DNA from 2 places in the Planococcus shenhongbingii genome. Region 1 is predicted to be linked to the other one. Evidence: a T-box and tRNA genes for the amino acid it is inferred to sense, from the RefSeq annotation. Region 1 holds a T-box; the other holds one or more tRNA genes.
The links. The T-box of region 1 lies ahead of ileS (isoleucine--tRNA ligase). A T-box ahead of a tRNA ligase gene usually reads a tRNA of that ligase, here a tRNA-Ile.

Region 1 (7,374 bases):
AAATATGATCATCAGCACAACACCCGCTGTCAATGCAGCATCCGCCACGTTGAAAATCGGGAAATCGTAATTGATGACAGGAATCAGCACATCCACAAAGTCTACGACTTCACCGCGCAGCATGCGGTCGATAAAGTTTCCGATTGCTCCGCCGAGCAGCACCATCAAACTTAATTGAAATAAAGGTTTTCCGGTTGCGTGCTTATGAAAATACCAAAGAATCCCGGCTACTACAGCCACTGTGATAATAGCGAACAGCCACATCTGCCCTTCCAGCATCCCCCAGGCCGCTCCGCGGTTCCGATGCGAAAGCCATCCAAGATACGGGTCCATGACAGAGATCCGTTCACCCAGTTCCATATTTTTTACTACCAGCCATTTGGTCCACTGATCCAGTACAACAATCAGCAGTGCAATCCCATAATAAATAATAAACATGTGTTTCCCCCGTCAATTCATCAGTCAGTTTATTTTACCACATACCGACTTAAAAAAGGAAACTGCCTGAAATGTCACATTTGATAAGTTAAGTTTCTTGTCTCCACTTGCCAATATTCCGAAAGCAACTACCCACTAAACAGCAAACTGTCACAACTAAACAAACAAAAAAGCTGCCAGGGTTTCTCCCGGCAGCTTTCCAGTATTCATATTATGCGTATTGTTTTTCGACGACGCTTGCACAACGCGGGCATAATGCCGGATGTGATTCGTTTTTGCCGATTTCTTCAGAGATTGTCCAGCAGCGTTCGCATTTTTCGCCTGCGGCTTTCTCAACAACCACTGCAACTTTGTTCAATTTCAAAGCATGTTCTGGTGCTTGGTCAATCGTTCCGCCAAACTCGTATTGAGACACGATGAACAATTGAGCAACGTTTTCGTCCACAGATGAAAGTAAGCTGTTTACTTCTTCTGCGCCATAAACGGTCACTTTCGCTTCGAGTGATTTCCCGATAGTTTTCGCAGCACGGGCTTCTTCTAGCGCTTTTAGCACATCGTCGCGGACATCCATAAAGTTTGCCCATTTCACTTCAAGATCTGCAAATGCCGGGTTCATTTCACTTTCCGGGAAATCAGTCAGCTGAACGCTTTCTTCTTCCACGAATCCTAAATAGCCCCACATTTCATCAGTTGTATGCGGAATGATTGGCGTAGCTAATTTCAAGATGGCCATCAACGAATCGAACATAACGGTCTGCATAGCTCGGCGATGCGGATGATCAGCAGCTTCGATATAAACGACGTCTTTTGCGACATCCAAATAGAATGAACTTAAATCGTTTGCGCAATAACCATTTAATGCATGGTAGATTGATGAGAAATCATACGTCTCATAACCTTTGCGAGCCGTTTCAATCATTTTTTGCAGTTTCATGACCATGTACTGGTCCATCTCACGCATATCTTCAAATGCCACTCGGTTTTCTTTTTCGTTGAAATCCGCCAAGTTGCCGTGAAGGAATTTCAGTGTATTGCGGATTTTGCGGTAAACTTCAGAAACTTGCTTGAAGTTATCATCAGATACACGCACATCAGCCGTGTAATCAACAGAAGCTACCCAAAGGCGAAGAATATCTGCACCCATCTGATTCATTACTTTAGCAGGAACAATAACATTCCCTAAAGATTTACTCATTTTGCGGCCATTTCCGTCAAGCGTGAAACCGTGGCTTAACACTCCTTTGTATGGAGCGATGCCATTGATCGCAACACTAGTTGTCAATGATGAGTTGAACCATCCGCGGTATTGGTCAGAGCCTTCCAAGTACAAGTCTGCCGGATATTGAAGATCTTCCCGCTCTTCAAGCACACCTTGGTGTGAAGAACCCGAGTCGAACCATACGTCCATGATGTCCGTTTCTTTGATGAAAATCCCATTCGGGCTGCTTGGATGCGTGAATCCCGGCGGCAATAATTCTGCTGCCGGACGTTCAAACCAGATATTGGATCCGTTTTCGCGGAATAAATCAGCGATATGAGAGATAGTTTCTTTTGTGATGATTGGATCACCGTTTTCCGCATAGAATACCGGAATCGGCACTCCCCATACACGCTGGCGCGAGATATTCCAGTCACCGCGGTCACGCAGCATATTGAATAGGCGCGTCTCGCCCCATGCCGGTGTAAAAGTTGTTTCGTTAATCGCTTTTAAGATTTGATCCCGGAACGCCTCGATAGACACGAACCACTGGGCAGTCGCGCGGTAGATAACCGGCTTTTTCGTCCGCCAGTCATGTGGATACGAGTGCGTGATAAATTCTAGATGCTCAAGAGCTCCCGCTTCATCCAACGCTTCAGTGATGGATTTATTGGCCTTGTCATAGAACTGGCCTTCGAATCCTGGAGCTTCTGCTGTCATTATGCCTTTTTCGTCAACAGGGCAAAGAACGTCTAAACCGTATTTCTTGCCGACCAAAAAGTCATCTTCCCCGTGTCCTGGAGCTGTATGGACAAATCCAGTACCGGAATCGGTCGTAACGTGTTCACCGAGCATCATCAAAGAAGTGCGGTCATAAAGCGGGTGTTGTGTCAGGATATGCTCTAACTGTGCCCCTTTAAACTCTCGGACAACTTCATAATCCGTCCACTCAATTTCTTTCGCCACTACTTCTAATAAATCTTGTGCAACCATGTACAATGATCCATTTACAGAAACCTCAACATAGTTGAAATCAGCGTGTGCCGTGATTCCAAGGTTTGCCGGGATTGTCCAAGGAGTCGTTGTCCAGATTAGAACTTTCGTACCTTCTGCCAAGACGCCCTTTCCATCAATTACCTTGAATGATACATAGATAGAAGGTGATTTTTTATCCTGATACTCGATTTCCGCTTCTGCCAGTGAAGATTCACTCGACGGAGACCAGTAAACCGGTTTTAACCCTTTATAGATATAGCCTTTGTTTGCCATTTTGCCGAATACTTCAATTTGGCGGGCCTCATAAGAAGGTTTCAAGGTCACATAAGGATTTTCCCAATCGCCACGGACGCCGATCCGCTTGAATTGCTCACGCTGGTTATCGATTTGCTCGTAAGCATATTCTTCGCAGAGTTTACGGAATTCCGCAAGAGACATTTCTTTGCGGTTAACCCCTTTATTGGTCAAAGCCTGTTCAATCGGCAATCCATGTGTATCCCAGCCTGGCACGTATGGTGCATGGAATCCCATCATCGAACGTGAACGGACGATCATATCTTTTAATACTTTGTTTAGGGCATGTCCCATATGAAGGTCGCCGTTGGCATATGGAGGTCCATCATGAAGAATGAAGAAAGGACGGCCTTTCGTGCGCTCCAGCGACTTTTGGTAAATGTTCATTTCTTCCCATTTTTTCTGCATTTCCGGTTCCCGGTTCGGCAAGTTGCCGCGCATCGGAAAATCTGTTTTCGGCATCAATAATGTATCTTTATATTCCATTGTAATTCCTCCTGTAGACATAATAAAAAGCCTCCCATCCCTGGAAAGGGACGAGAAGCTAAACTCGCGGTACCACCCTTGTTGCAGCTTATTGCTGCCACTCGAACACCGTAACGTGGTGGAAACGGAATTGGATACTCAATCGGTTCACCAATTCTGCTCAAGAGTGATTTTCCTCAAAACATTCTTCATCAGGCTCGCACTGTCCCTGACTCGCTTTATCGAATTATAAAGAGTACTGTCTCCGTCAACGCTTTTTAATATATGACGTAATTATAGAAGTTAGAAGTTCTTGCGTCAAGCTCAGTAAACTTCTTTCTTTTCTTCCAGTTTATCCAGATTGGTCGTATCGATATCATACTCCATCAATGTTTCCCAATCATCTGTGTCAATCAAGTCCAATTGTGCTTCAACAAGCATTCTGAAACGGCTGCGGAACACTTTTGACTGCTTCTTCAACTCATCGATTTCCATCGCAATGCGGCGGGCTTTCGTCAATGATTCATTGACAATGCGATCAGCATTCTTTTCAGCTTCACGAATAATAAGTTTCGCTTCTTTCTGTGAGTTCCGGCGAACTTCTTCAGCAGCTTCCTGTGCAACAACAATTGATTTTTGAAGAGTGGATTCGATCGTTGTAAAATGGCCGACACGTTCGTCTGTCTGTACCAAACGATCCTCTAATTCTTTCTTTTCTCTTAATAATAATTCGTAGTCTTTGATGATTTGGTCCAGGAATTCGTTTACTTCGTCTTCCTGATATCCTCTAAATCCTCTGCTAAACTCTTTATTATGTATATCCAGCGGGGATAATGGCATTTAGGGCACCTCTCCTTAATTATCTTCGTTTCTTTACATTATACAGTCCGTAGCAGTAAATATCAGTAATATTTCGCATTTTTTCAAACTGCTTATTTGTTATTCTCTAATCGGCCAATCAGCAGACGGATTTTATCCTTCTTGGTACGGCCTTCGATTTCCACCATTTTCACACGTCCATACCCACGAGATGATATCATATCCGATTCATTCAATTCAAATGCTGGCTGTTCCTGGACGGTCCAATTCACTTTTACTTTGCCTCCAGAGATTAAAGCAGCCGCTTTTTGGCGGGAAATATTATAGACTGAACTAATGACCGTATCGAGGCGCAGAGAGCTGACTGTATGGCTTTCTTCCGTCCATTCTTCTGTCACATTTATAAAATCGCTGTCAGAACTTACCTCTTCTAAATGCACTTTCACTTTTGCAGCCGTTGTAAAGTTCGCCTGCAAGTATGCGCTGACTTCATCAGCAACGGCAATCTGAATCTGCTGGCCCTTGATTCGGATGTCACCATACTTGCTGCGATCCAGGCCAATCGACATCATGGAGCCTAATATATCCGGATGCTGGAGAGTAACAAATTTGGTCGGGTAATTCAATTCAAAAACCGTGATCTGAAAATCCTCTTTTTGCACTTCATAATAAGATGGATACAACAACACACGCTGTCTTTCGGCGTCTTTAAATAATCCCGACGCGGCCATCTGGATGTCATTTGAACCTCCGATGACAGAAGTTACGATAAACCGCTGGCGAGGATCAAGAAAATCAGTCAGCTTAGGCGTATAGCGGTCTTCTACATCAATCATCCAGCCAGCGACTTGTTCAATGAACGGCTGCTCGTCTTTTCTGAAATGCTGAAATAATGAATCCATGGGAATGGCTCCTTTACGAAATTAAATGGGCTTCAAGCAAAAAACCTCACTTATCGTGAGGTTATTAGACGAAATAAGAAAACAGAACAACTATGCCTCGGCTTGCAAGATTCAAAGCGAAAATTGCGACGATCGGAGAAAAGTCGATCATGCCAAGCGGAGGAATAAACCTCCGGAAAATATCAAGGTACGGATCTGTAATGCGGGAAAGCATTTGGCCAATACTTGATTCTTTCGCATTTGGCAGCCAGCTCATTAAGATGCTGGCAATCAAAATAAATGAGTATATATTTATAGCCATTAAGATTAAATTCAATAGAGCTATCATTGGTTGTTCATCCACCTCTTTTATTGTTCATCGTCATAATAATAATCAGATATTGCTCCGTCTACTTCAACCGTATCCGGCACGCAAAGAAAAATATCCGTTCCGATGCGCTGAATATCCCCTCCAAGTGCATACACGGTGCCACTTAGAAAATCAATGATCCGCAAGCCTTGGTCTTTTTCAATCCGCTGCAAATTAACGACAACGGCACGTTTATTTTTTAAATTCTCAGCAATATCTTGAGCTTCTGCATAAACTCTCGGTTCAGCTAAAATCATTTTTGAAGATTTGACTGCACTTTGCAGGCTGATCAAATTAGGTGCACTTGTTTCCACTGTTTTTTGTCTCCGTTCATTTGATTGTTTGCGAATTTCTGTTTGAACTGTTGCAGGTTTTTCATAGCGTGAAGCTGCTTGTTGCTTCGGCTGTTCTGCCGGCGGCTCTTCTTCTTCGAACTCTTCCAAGTAAAAAAAGTTTTTAAATTTGTTTTTAATGCTCATCACTTTGCCTCACTTTCTGACCCAACTAATGCAGTTCCAATACGCACAAAAGTTGCTCCTTCTTGCGCTGCAATTTCATAATCATTCGACATTCCCATTGAACATTCAGTGCAAGGGGCATGGCTCAATCCTTCAGCAGCAATTTCAAGTTGCAGCGCTTTTAATCCTTTGAATACTTCGCGGATCTCAGTCTCGTCTGTCGTGTTTGGCGCCATCGTCATTAATCCGATTACTTGGATTTTATCGAAGGCTTTCAGTGATTTTACAAAATCCAAGGTTTCTTCAGCAAACAAACCACTTTTAGACTCTTCTTTAGAAACATTTACTTGCACAAAACATTTCACCGGATGAGCAGCGCGTTTTTGAATTTCTTTCGCCAAACTCATTCGGTCTAAAGAATGCAGATAATCAATTTGGTCAATGACCTCTTTGACTTTTCTTGTCTGTAAGTTGCCGATGTAATGCCAGTTCACATCTGCTTTAATCGCCTGCCGTTTTTTCAACAACCCTTCCGGACGATTTTCGCCAATATGGCGAATTCCTGCTGCAATCGCTTCTTCCGTGCGCTCAATGCCCACCTGTTTAGTGACTGCAATGACCTGAATATCCGGCTGGATATTATTTAATTGAGTTTTGATTTCTTCATACACTGGTTTAATGGCTTTCATGGATTCACAACTTTTCTATCTTTTCTATAGATGTTCAACTTATTGTACCAAGTAACAGATTTTTTATCAATTATGCCCTATTCTCAAAGCCATGTTAGGAAATCCGAATAGTTTTTCTTAATCATAGTTGTGAAAGAGGCATTTGTGTACATGCTTTTACGATTGCATCGTGTTAATTTTGAAGACCGGAGAGAGAACGTGAATAATTTGATTGAACTCTTTTTCAACGACAGCTCTTTGCCATAAACCCCATAATAAAAATAGTCACAAAAAAACAGCTGCCCACAGGCAGCTGTTCTATTATCTTCTTTTTTGTCTATTGCGCAAGAACGTAGGGATATCTAATGCATCGTCCTGTTTTTCCTGGCGCACAGGCTCTTGCTGGTAAGCAGGGTATGTCGGCTCTTCACGGCGCTGTTCTTCGCGGCGTGCTTCACGAAGCGAAGGCGGTGGAGTTTGCTGTTGGATGGACTGCACTCGGCTTGAGTTTAATCCTGATCCTCTTGGCGTTCTCGGCTGCAGCAATTCTTCATTAAAGCCTGTAGCGATAACCGTTACCACAATTTCATCTTTTAAGTTGTCGTTGATGACAGATCCAAAGATCATATTCACATCTTCGTCTGAAGCAGATGCTACAATATCAGCAGCTTCTTGAACTTCATAAAGGCTAAGATTAGACCCGCCTGTTATGTTCATCAAGACGCCTTTTGCTCCGTCAACGGAAACTTCAAGCAATGGGCTTGATACAGCTTTTTTTGCAGCTTCT
Region 2 (7,374 bases), 1.3 Mb from region 1:
AAAGCAAATGCGATTCCCTGAGTAGCGGCGAGCGAAACGGGAACAGCCCAAACCAAGAGGCTTGCCTCTTGGGGTTGTAGGACACTCAATACGGAGTTACAAAAGCACGCGTTAGGCGAAGCGACCTGGAACGGTCCGCGACACTGGGTAACAGCCCCGTAGCCGAAAAGGCGTGCCCTCCTGAGTGGATCCTGAGTACGGCGGAACACGTGAAATTCCGTCGGAATCCGGGAGGACCATCTCCCAAGGCTAAATACTCCCTAGTGACCGATAGTGAACCAGTACCGTGAGGGAAAGGTGAAAAGCACCCCGGAAGGGGAGTGAAACAGATCCTGAAACCGTGTGCCTACAACTAGTCAAAGCCCGTTCATGGGTGATGGCGTGCCTTTTGTAGAATGAACCGGCGAGTTACGATTGCATGCAAGGTTAAGATGAGAAGTCGGAGCCGCAGCGAAAGCGAGTCTGAACAGGGCGAATGAGTATGCAGTTGTAGACCCGAAACCAGGTGATCTACCCATGTCCAGGGTGAAGGTAAGGTAACACTTACTGGAGGCCCGAACCCACGCACGTTGAAAAGTGCGGGGATGAGGTGTGGGTAGCGGAGAAATTCCAATCGAACCTGGAGATAGCTGGTTCTCTCCGAAATAGCTTTAGGGCTAGCCTCAAGATTGAGAATCCTGGAGGTAGAGCACTGTTTGGACTAGGGGCCCATCCCGGGTTACCGAATTCAGACAAACTCCGAATGCCAGTGATTTATGCTTGGGAGTCAGACTGCGAGTGATAAGATCCGTAGTCAAGAGGGAAACAGCCCAGACCACCAGCTAAGGTCCCCAAATATCCGTTAAGTGGAAAAGGATGTGGCGTTGCTTAGACAACCAGGATGTTGGCTTAGAAGCAGCCATCATTTAAAGAGTGCGTAATAGCTCACTGGTCGAGTGACACTGCGCCGAAAATGTACCGGGGCTAAACGGATTACCGAAGCTGTGGATGGACATCAACGATGTCCGTGGTAGGAGAGCGTTCTAAGGGCGTTGAAGCGGAACCGGAAGGATTCGTGGAGCGCTTAGAAGTGAGAATGCCGGTATGAGTAACGAAAGACGGGTGAGAATCCCGTCCACCGAATGCCCAAGGTTTCCTGAGGAAGGCTCGTCCGCTCAGGGTCAGTCGGGACCTAAGTCGAGGCCGATAGGCGTAGACGATGGACAACAGGTTGATATTCCTGTACCACCTCCCCGCCGTTTGAGCAATGGGGGGACGCAGAAGGATAAGGCGAGCGCGCCGTTGGTTGAGCGCGTCCAAGCCGTGAGGCGGGAAATGAGGCAAATCCCATTTCCATAACGTTGAGCGGTGACGGCAAGGGGCGTATGCCCTGGAGTCCCTGATTTCACACTGCCAAGAAAAGCCTCTAGCGAGGCGGGAGGTGCCCGTACCGCAAACCGACACAGGTAGGCGAGAAGAGAATTCTAAGGTGAGCGAGTGAACTCTCGTTAAGGAACTCGGCAAAATGACCCCGTAACTTCGGGAGAAGGGGTGCTCTGGTAGGGTGAACAGCCCGAGAGAGCCGCAGTGAATAGGCCCAGGCGACTGTTTAGCAAAAACACAGGTCTCTGCCAAACCGTAAGGTGACGTATAGGGGCTGACGCCTGCCCGGTGCTGGAAGGTTAAGGGGAGTGCTTAGCGCAAGCGAAGGTGCGAACTGAAGCCCCAGTAAACGGCGGCCGTAACTATAACGGTCCTAAGGTAGCGAAATTCCTTGTCGGGTAAGTTCCGACCCGCACGAAAGGCGTAACGATCTGGGCACTGTCTCAACGAGAGACTCGGTGAAATTATAGTACCTGTGAAGATGCAGGTTACCCGCGACAGGACGGAAAGACCCCGTGGAGCTTTACTGTAGCCTGATATTGACTTTTGGTGCAACTTGTACAGGATAGGTAGGAGCCTTTGAGCCCGGAGCGCCAGCTTCGGGGGAGGCGTCGGTGGGATACTACCCTGGTTGTATTGAAATTCTAACCCGCACCCCTGATCGGGGTGGGAGACAGTGTCAGGCGGGCAGTTTGACTGGGGCGGTCGCCTCCTAAAGAGTAACGGAGGCGCCCAAAGGTTCCCTCAGAATGGTTGGAAATCATTCGCAGAGTGTAAAGGCACAAGGGAGCTTGACTGCGAGACGGACAGGTCGAGCAGGGTCGAAAGACGGGCTTAGTGATCCGGTGGTTCCGCATGGAAGGGCCATCGCTCAACGGATAAAAGCTACCCCGGGGATAACAGGCTTATCTCCCCCAAGAGTCCACATCGACGGGGAGGTTTGGCACCTCGATGTCGGCTCATCGCATCCTGGGGCTGTAGTCGGTCCCAAGGGTTGGGCTGTTCGCCCATTAAAGCGGTACGCGAGCTGGGTTCAGAACGTCGTGAGACAGTTCGGTCCCTATCCGTCGCGGGCGCAGGAAATTTGAGAGGAGCTGTCCTTAGTACGAGAGGACCGGGATGGACACACCGCTGGTGTACCAGTTGTTCCGCCAGGGGCATCGCTGGGTAGCTATGTGTGGCCGGGATAAGTGCTGAAAGCATCTAAGCACGAAGCCCCCCTCAAGATGAGATTTCCCATTGCGCAAGCAAGTAAGATCCCTCAAAGACGATGAGGTAGATAGGTTCGGGGTGGAAGCGCGGCGACGCGTGCAGCTGACGAATACTAATCGATCGAGGACTTAACCAAATACGTTTGTTCAATGTCGCATATCCGGTTTTGAAGGCGCAAGGCACAAGTTTTTTTCAAAAAAAGCTTGCAATCCCATCGGGGATTGGTATAATAAACCTTGTCTTTTAAAAACCAAACAGTCCAGTGATGATGGCAAAGAGGCCACACCCGTTCCCATCCCGAACACGGCAGTTAAGCTCTTTTGCGCCAATGGTAGTTGGGGGTTTCCCCCTGCGAGAGTAGGACATTGCTGGGCATACATAACGGAGGATTAGCTCAGCTGGGAGAGCATCTGCCTTACAAGCAGAGGGTCGGCGGTTCGATCCCGTCATCCTCCACCATTTTTCTCTGTCGCCGGAGTAGCTCAACTGGTAGAGCAACTGACTTGTAATCAGTAGGTTGAGGGTTCAAGTCCTTTCTCCGGCACCATTCCTGTTCGAGCCATTAGCTCAGTTGGTAGAGCATCTGACTTTTAATCAGAGGGTCGAAGGTTCGAATCCTTCATGGCTCACCATTTTTTCACAATTTCATTGCCACGCGGGTGTGGCGGAACTGGCAGACGCACTAGACTTAGGATCTAGCGCCTTCGGGCGTGGGGGTTCGACTCCCTTCACCCGCACCATTTTTTGCGGAAGTAGTTCAGTGGTAGAACGCCACCTTGCCAAGGTGGAGGTCGCGAGTTCGAACCTCGTCTTCCGCTCCAATTTTTTTGCACCAATAGCCGACCCTATGCCGGGGTGGCGGAACTGGCAGACGCACAGGACTTAAAATCCTGCGGTAGGTGACTACCGTACCGGTTCGATTCCGGTCCTCGGCACCATTTGGTTTTGCAAAAACCGTAGGTTTTCATCATATGCGCCCGTAGCTCAATTGGATAGAGTACTTGACTACGAATCAAGCGGTTAGAGGTTCGAGTCCTCTCGGGCGCGCCATATTTTTTCACCACTCAGCAATTCAGTTCGGGAAGTAGCTCAGCTTGGTAGAGCACTTGGTTTGGGACCAAGGGGTCGCAGGTTCGAATCCTGTCTTCCCGACCATTCAATGGGGCCTTAGCTCAGCTGGGAGAGCGCCTGCCTTGCACGCAGGAGGTCAGCGGTTCGATCCCGCTAGGCTCCACCAACTATATAATAAAGATCCTGGCGGCGTAGCTCAGCTGGCTAGAGCGTACGGTTCATACCCGTAAGGTCGGGGGTTCGATCCCCTCTGCCGCCACTTTTTTAGGACCTTTAGCTCAGTTGGTTAGAGCAGACGGCTCATAACCGTCCGGTCGCAGGTTCGAGTCCTGCAAGGTCCACCATTCATTTTATTAGCACGGAGGAATACCCAAGTTTGGCTGAAGGGATCGGTCTTGAAAACCGACAGGGGAGTCAAATCCCGCGGGGGTTCGAATCCCTCTTCCTCCTCCATTTTTTTCAAAATGTGTGGACTATCATTTTTATTTCTTCTATATTATTGTCGCGGGGTAGAGCAGTTCGGTAGCTCGTCGGGCTCATAACCCGGAGGTCGCAGGTTCAAATCCTGCCCCCGCAACCAAAATGGTCCCGTGGTGTAGCGGTTAACATGCCTGCCTGTCACGCAGGAGATCGCCGGTTCGATCCCGGTCGGGACCGCCATTTTTACATAACAAAATGGGTCAGTAGCTCAGTTGGTAGAGCATTAGATTGAAGCTCTAAGTGTCGGCGGTTCGATTCCGTCCTGACCCACCATTTTTTTGCGGGTGTAGTTTAGTGGTAAAACCTCAGCCTTCCAAGCTGATGATGAGAGTTCGATTCTCTTCACCCGCTCCATTAATTATTATACATATGGGCCTATAGCTCAGCTGGTTAGAGCGCACGCCTGATAAGCGTGAGGTCGATGGTTCGAGTCCATTTAGGCCCACCATTCCGAAGTAGCTCAGTGGTAGAGCACCGCACTGTTAATGCGATGGTCGTAGGTTCGAATCCTACCTTCGGAGCCATACTGGGGAAGTACTCAAGTGGCTGAAGAGGCGCCCCTGCTAAGGGTGTAGGTCGGGAAACCGGCGCGAGGGTTCAAATCCCTCCTTCTCCGCCAGTAATTGGCCCCTTGGTCAAGCGGTTAAGACACCGCCCTTTCACGGCGGTAACACGGGTTCGAATCCCGTAGGGGTCATACTAAAAGAGACATGCATTCTAATGCATGTCTCTTTTTTTGATAAAGTTCAATAAAGGAGTCACTTGATTTTAAAGTGGCTCTTTTTTTATTGCTAATGGCTTGAATGGAACGATAATTCTTTTTAAATGAAGTTTAGCTATGTATGGTTATACCGATTATGACAATGGCAAACACATTACAAAGAAAAACAGCTAAAAAAGCAATAGGTAGAAACCATACCTCTCTAGTCAATACAAAAAAATACTTCTAAAGACAATGCTGCTATCTTTATCATGATTGGCATGACTTTGAGAATCTCTTTACAAAAGTCTTTCAAGGTTAAAAGACAAGTTTATTGAATCATCCAGGCAGCCATTGTCAGCTAAAAATAATTGTGTCGTTCTGTACAATTTTCCCTTTGTATTCACCTTCAATTTCATTGGAAATACAGCAAATGTTGTGCTCAATTTAATAGAAAAGAGTATGATAGAAGATAGAGATTAAAAAGTGAAGCAGATTGCGATTTTTTACGCAACGAGTTTAAAACGGAGGGAAAAAGATGAATCCACAACAGAATTCATCGACAGAAAAATATACGAGTACGCGATATCTTGCGTACAGTTTTTACACAGAAACAATTGAAGTCTCCAGAATGTCGGCGTTGGCATTTTTTGAAGCAGGGGATAAGCATTATCAAGGAAAGCGAATGTTCTGGCAAAATCGTGAAAAGACATTTACCTTAGTTGGGCTTGGACATGCCCATGTTCTTGCTTCACCAAATCATCATGGACGGTTTGAAGAAATCAAGCAAGATTGGCAGAATTTGTGCAGCCAGATTGTTAATGAAGAAGCAGATGTGCAACCCATATTATTTGGCGGATTTTCATTTGATCCGTTAAATGAAAATCAAAGCGAATGGACCCATTTTCCACAAGCTTATTTTGCAGTGCCATCATTTCAAATGATAATTAAAGATGATCAGGCGTATGTCAGCATCAATTTAATTACAAATGAAGACGCCACCTTCAATGCATTTGAGGCTTTGCGGAAAGAACGTGATCGGCTGATCCATGCTGCCCAAGTTATGGAACGGCCGAAATACCAAAAACCGCTCGTAGTGGAACGTACTGAAATTAAGAAAGAGCAATACATGGACTCGATTACTAAAGTGACGGCTCTCATTAAAGCAAAACAAGCCGAAAAAGTGGTGATTGCACGTTCCCTGAGATTAGAATTTGAGCAGCCGCTTTCATCTGCGTCGGCTCTTTATCAAGTATCTGAAGAACAGCCTGAAAGTTTCCTATTTGGTTTGGAAGCACAAAATCAATTGTTCTTCGGTGCTACGCCGGAAAGGCTTGTAAAAGTGAAGGACCGGTTAGCCCTGTCTACATGTTTGGCAGGTTCCACTCCCCGAGGCAACACGGTGGAAAAGGATGAAAAGCTTGGCAATGAATTACTGAATGACAAAAAGAACCGCTCGGAACATCAATTTGTGGTTAACATGATCAGTGAAGTCTTTAACGAGCATAGTTCCCATATGTTTGTGCCAAAAACACCTAAATTAATGAAGATAAGGGATATTCAGCATCTTTATACACCGGTTGAAGGAGAATTGAAACCAGATTCGACTTTGTTCGATTTGGTTAAGGATTTGCATCCTACCCCGGCTCTTGGCGGTGAACCGAAACAGGAAGCGCTGAGCTTGATCCGCCAGTATGAAACGATGAACAGAGGATTTTATGCTGCGCCAATCGGTTGGATAGATGCAAAAGGCGACGGCGAGTTTGCAGTAGCCATCCGGTCAGCGCTGCTGAACGAAAAAGAAGCTTATTTGTATGCAGGAGGCGGGATTGTAGAAGATTCTACATCTGAGTCGGAGTATGCAGAAACTTGGGTTAAATTTAGACCAATGCTTCGTGCGCTTGGAGGTCAATTGAGTGACGAATCGTAAATCGTTAACAGAGTATGTATCAGCTTTTACACATTCACTTATACACTTAGGCGTCACAGATGTGGTCATTAGCCCGGGTTCCCGGTCAACGCCGCTTGCTTACGCATGTATGAAACAAGAAGGTTTGACTGTATACCGGCAGATTGATGAGCGTTCTGCGGCTTATTTTGCGCTGGGAATGGCTAAAGCATCCGGCAAGCCGGTCATGCTGCTTTGCACTTCAGGAACGGCTGCTGCTAACTATTTTCCTGCTGTTGTAGAAGCTTATTATGCAAGGGTTCCATTACTGGTCGTGACAGCAGACCGGCCGCCTGAATTGCGGGAAGTCGGTGCGCCGCAAGCTATTAATCAAATCAATTTATTTGGTTCCCATGTGAAATGGGCTGCTGATTTGCCGATGCCGGAAGAACAAAATCTATTGGAATTCCTGGCTCGCCATCTCCACCGGTCAGTTGCAACAGCAAAGACAGAACCAAAAGGGCCTGTCCATATAAATGTGCCATTTCGTGAACCGCTGCGCATCGACTTTGAGCAGAGCTATGTAAGCCGGGGCGAAATGATGCATTTCACTGGTGAACTTATAATAAATAAAGAAACAGAGGGATTTTTGCAGGGGTTA

Region 2: it encodes a tRNA-Ile, which carries the amino acid that the T-box ahead of ileS (isoleucine--tRNA ligase) is inferred to sense. The anticodon was not compared.

The regions. Positions count from the first base shown of each region.
Region 1 covers NZ_CP129235.1:2,644,251-2,651,624, forward strand. Annotated here, with positions in the region: gene lspA (signal peptidase II) at 1-438, opposite strand, end outside; gene ileS (isoleucine--tRNA ligase) at 650-3,412, opposite strand; T-box leader at 3,456-3,672, opposite strand; gene QWY16_RS13090 (DivIVA domain-containing protein) at 3,716-4,231, opposite strand; gene QWY16_RS13095 (YlmH family RNA-binding protein) at 4,324-5,112, opposite strand; gene QWY16_RS13100 (YggT family protein) at 5,177-5,440, opposite strand; gene QWY16_RS13105 (cell division protein SepF) at 5,461-5,940, opposite strand; gene QWY16_RS13110 (YggS family pyridoxal phosphate-dependent enzyme) at 5,940-6,608, opposite strand; gene ftsZ (cell division protein FtsZ) at 6,909-7,374, opposite strand, start outside.
Region 2 covers NZ_CP129235.1:1,325,946-1,333,319, forward strand. Annotated here, with positions in the region: rRNA gene QWY16_RS06550 (23S ribosomal RNA) at 1-2,710, shown strand, start outside; rRNA gene rrf (5S ribosomal RNA) at 2,833-2,948, shown strand; tRNA gene QWY16_RS06560 (tRNA-Val) at 2,958-3,033, shown strand; tRNA gene QWY16_RS06565 (tRNA-Thr) at 3,046-3,121, shown strand; tRNA gene QWY16_RS06570 (tRNA-Lys) at 3,131-3,206, shown strand; tRNA gene QWY16_RS06575 (tRNA-Leu) at 3,230-3,314, shown strand; tRNA gene QWY16_RS06580 (tRNA-Gly) at 3,321-3,395, shown strand; tRNA gene QWY16_RS06585 (tRNA-Leu) at 3,424-3,512, shown strand; tRNA gene QWY16_RS06590 (tRNA-Arg) at 3,548-3,624, shown strand; tRNA gene QWY16_RS06595 (tRNA-Pro) at 3,653-3,729, shown strand; tRNA gene QWY16_RS06600 (tRNA-Ala) at 3,736-3,811, shown strand; tRNA gene QWY16_RS06605 (tRNA-Met) at 3,831-3,904, shown strand; tRNA gene QWY16_RS06610 (tRNA-Ile) at 3,913-3,989, shown strand; tRNA gene QWY16_RS06615 (tRNA-Ser) at 4,006-4,098, shown strand; tRNA gene QWY16_RS06620 (tRNA-Met) at 4,149-4,225, shown strand; tRNA gene QWY16_RS06625 (tRNA-Asp) at 4,230-4,305, shown strand; tRNA gene QWY16_RS06630 (tRNA-Phe) at 4,323-4,398, shown strand; tRNA gene QWY16_RS06635 (tRNA-Gly) at 4,406-4,479, shown strand; tRNA gene QWY16_RS06640 (tRNA-Ile) at 4,497-4,573, shown strand; tRNA gene QWY16_RS06645 (tRNA-Asn) at 4,575-4,649, shown strand; tRNA gene QWY16_RS06650 (tRNA-Ser) at 4,654-4,744, shown strand; tRNA gene QWY16_RS06655 (tRNA-Glu) at 4,751-4,822, shown strand; gene QWY16_RS06660 (isochorismate synthase) at 5,364-6,755, shown strand; gene menD (2-succinyl-5-enolpyruvyl-6-hydroxy-3-cyclohexene-1-carboxylic-acid synthase) at 6,742-7,374, shown strand, end outside.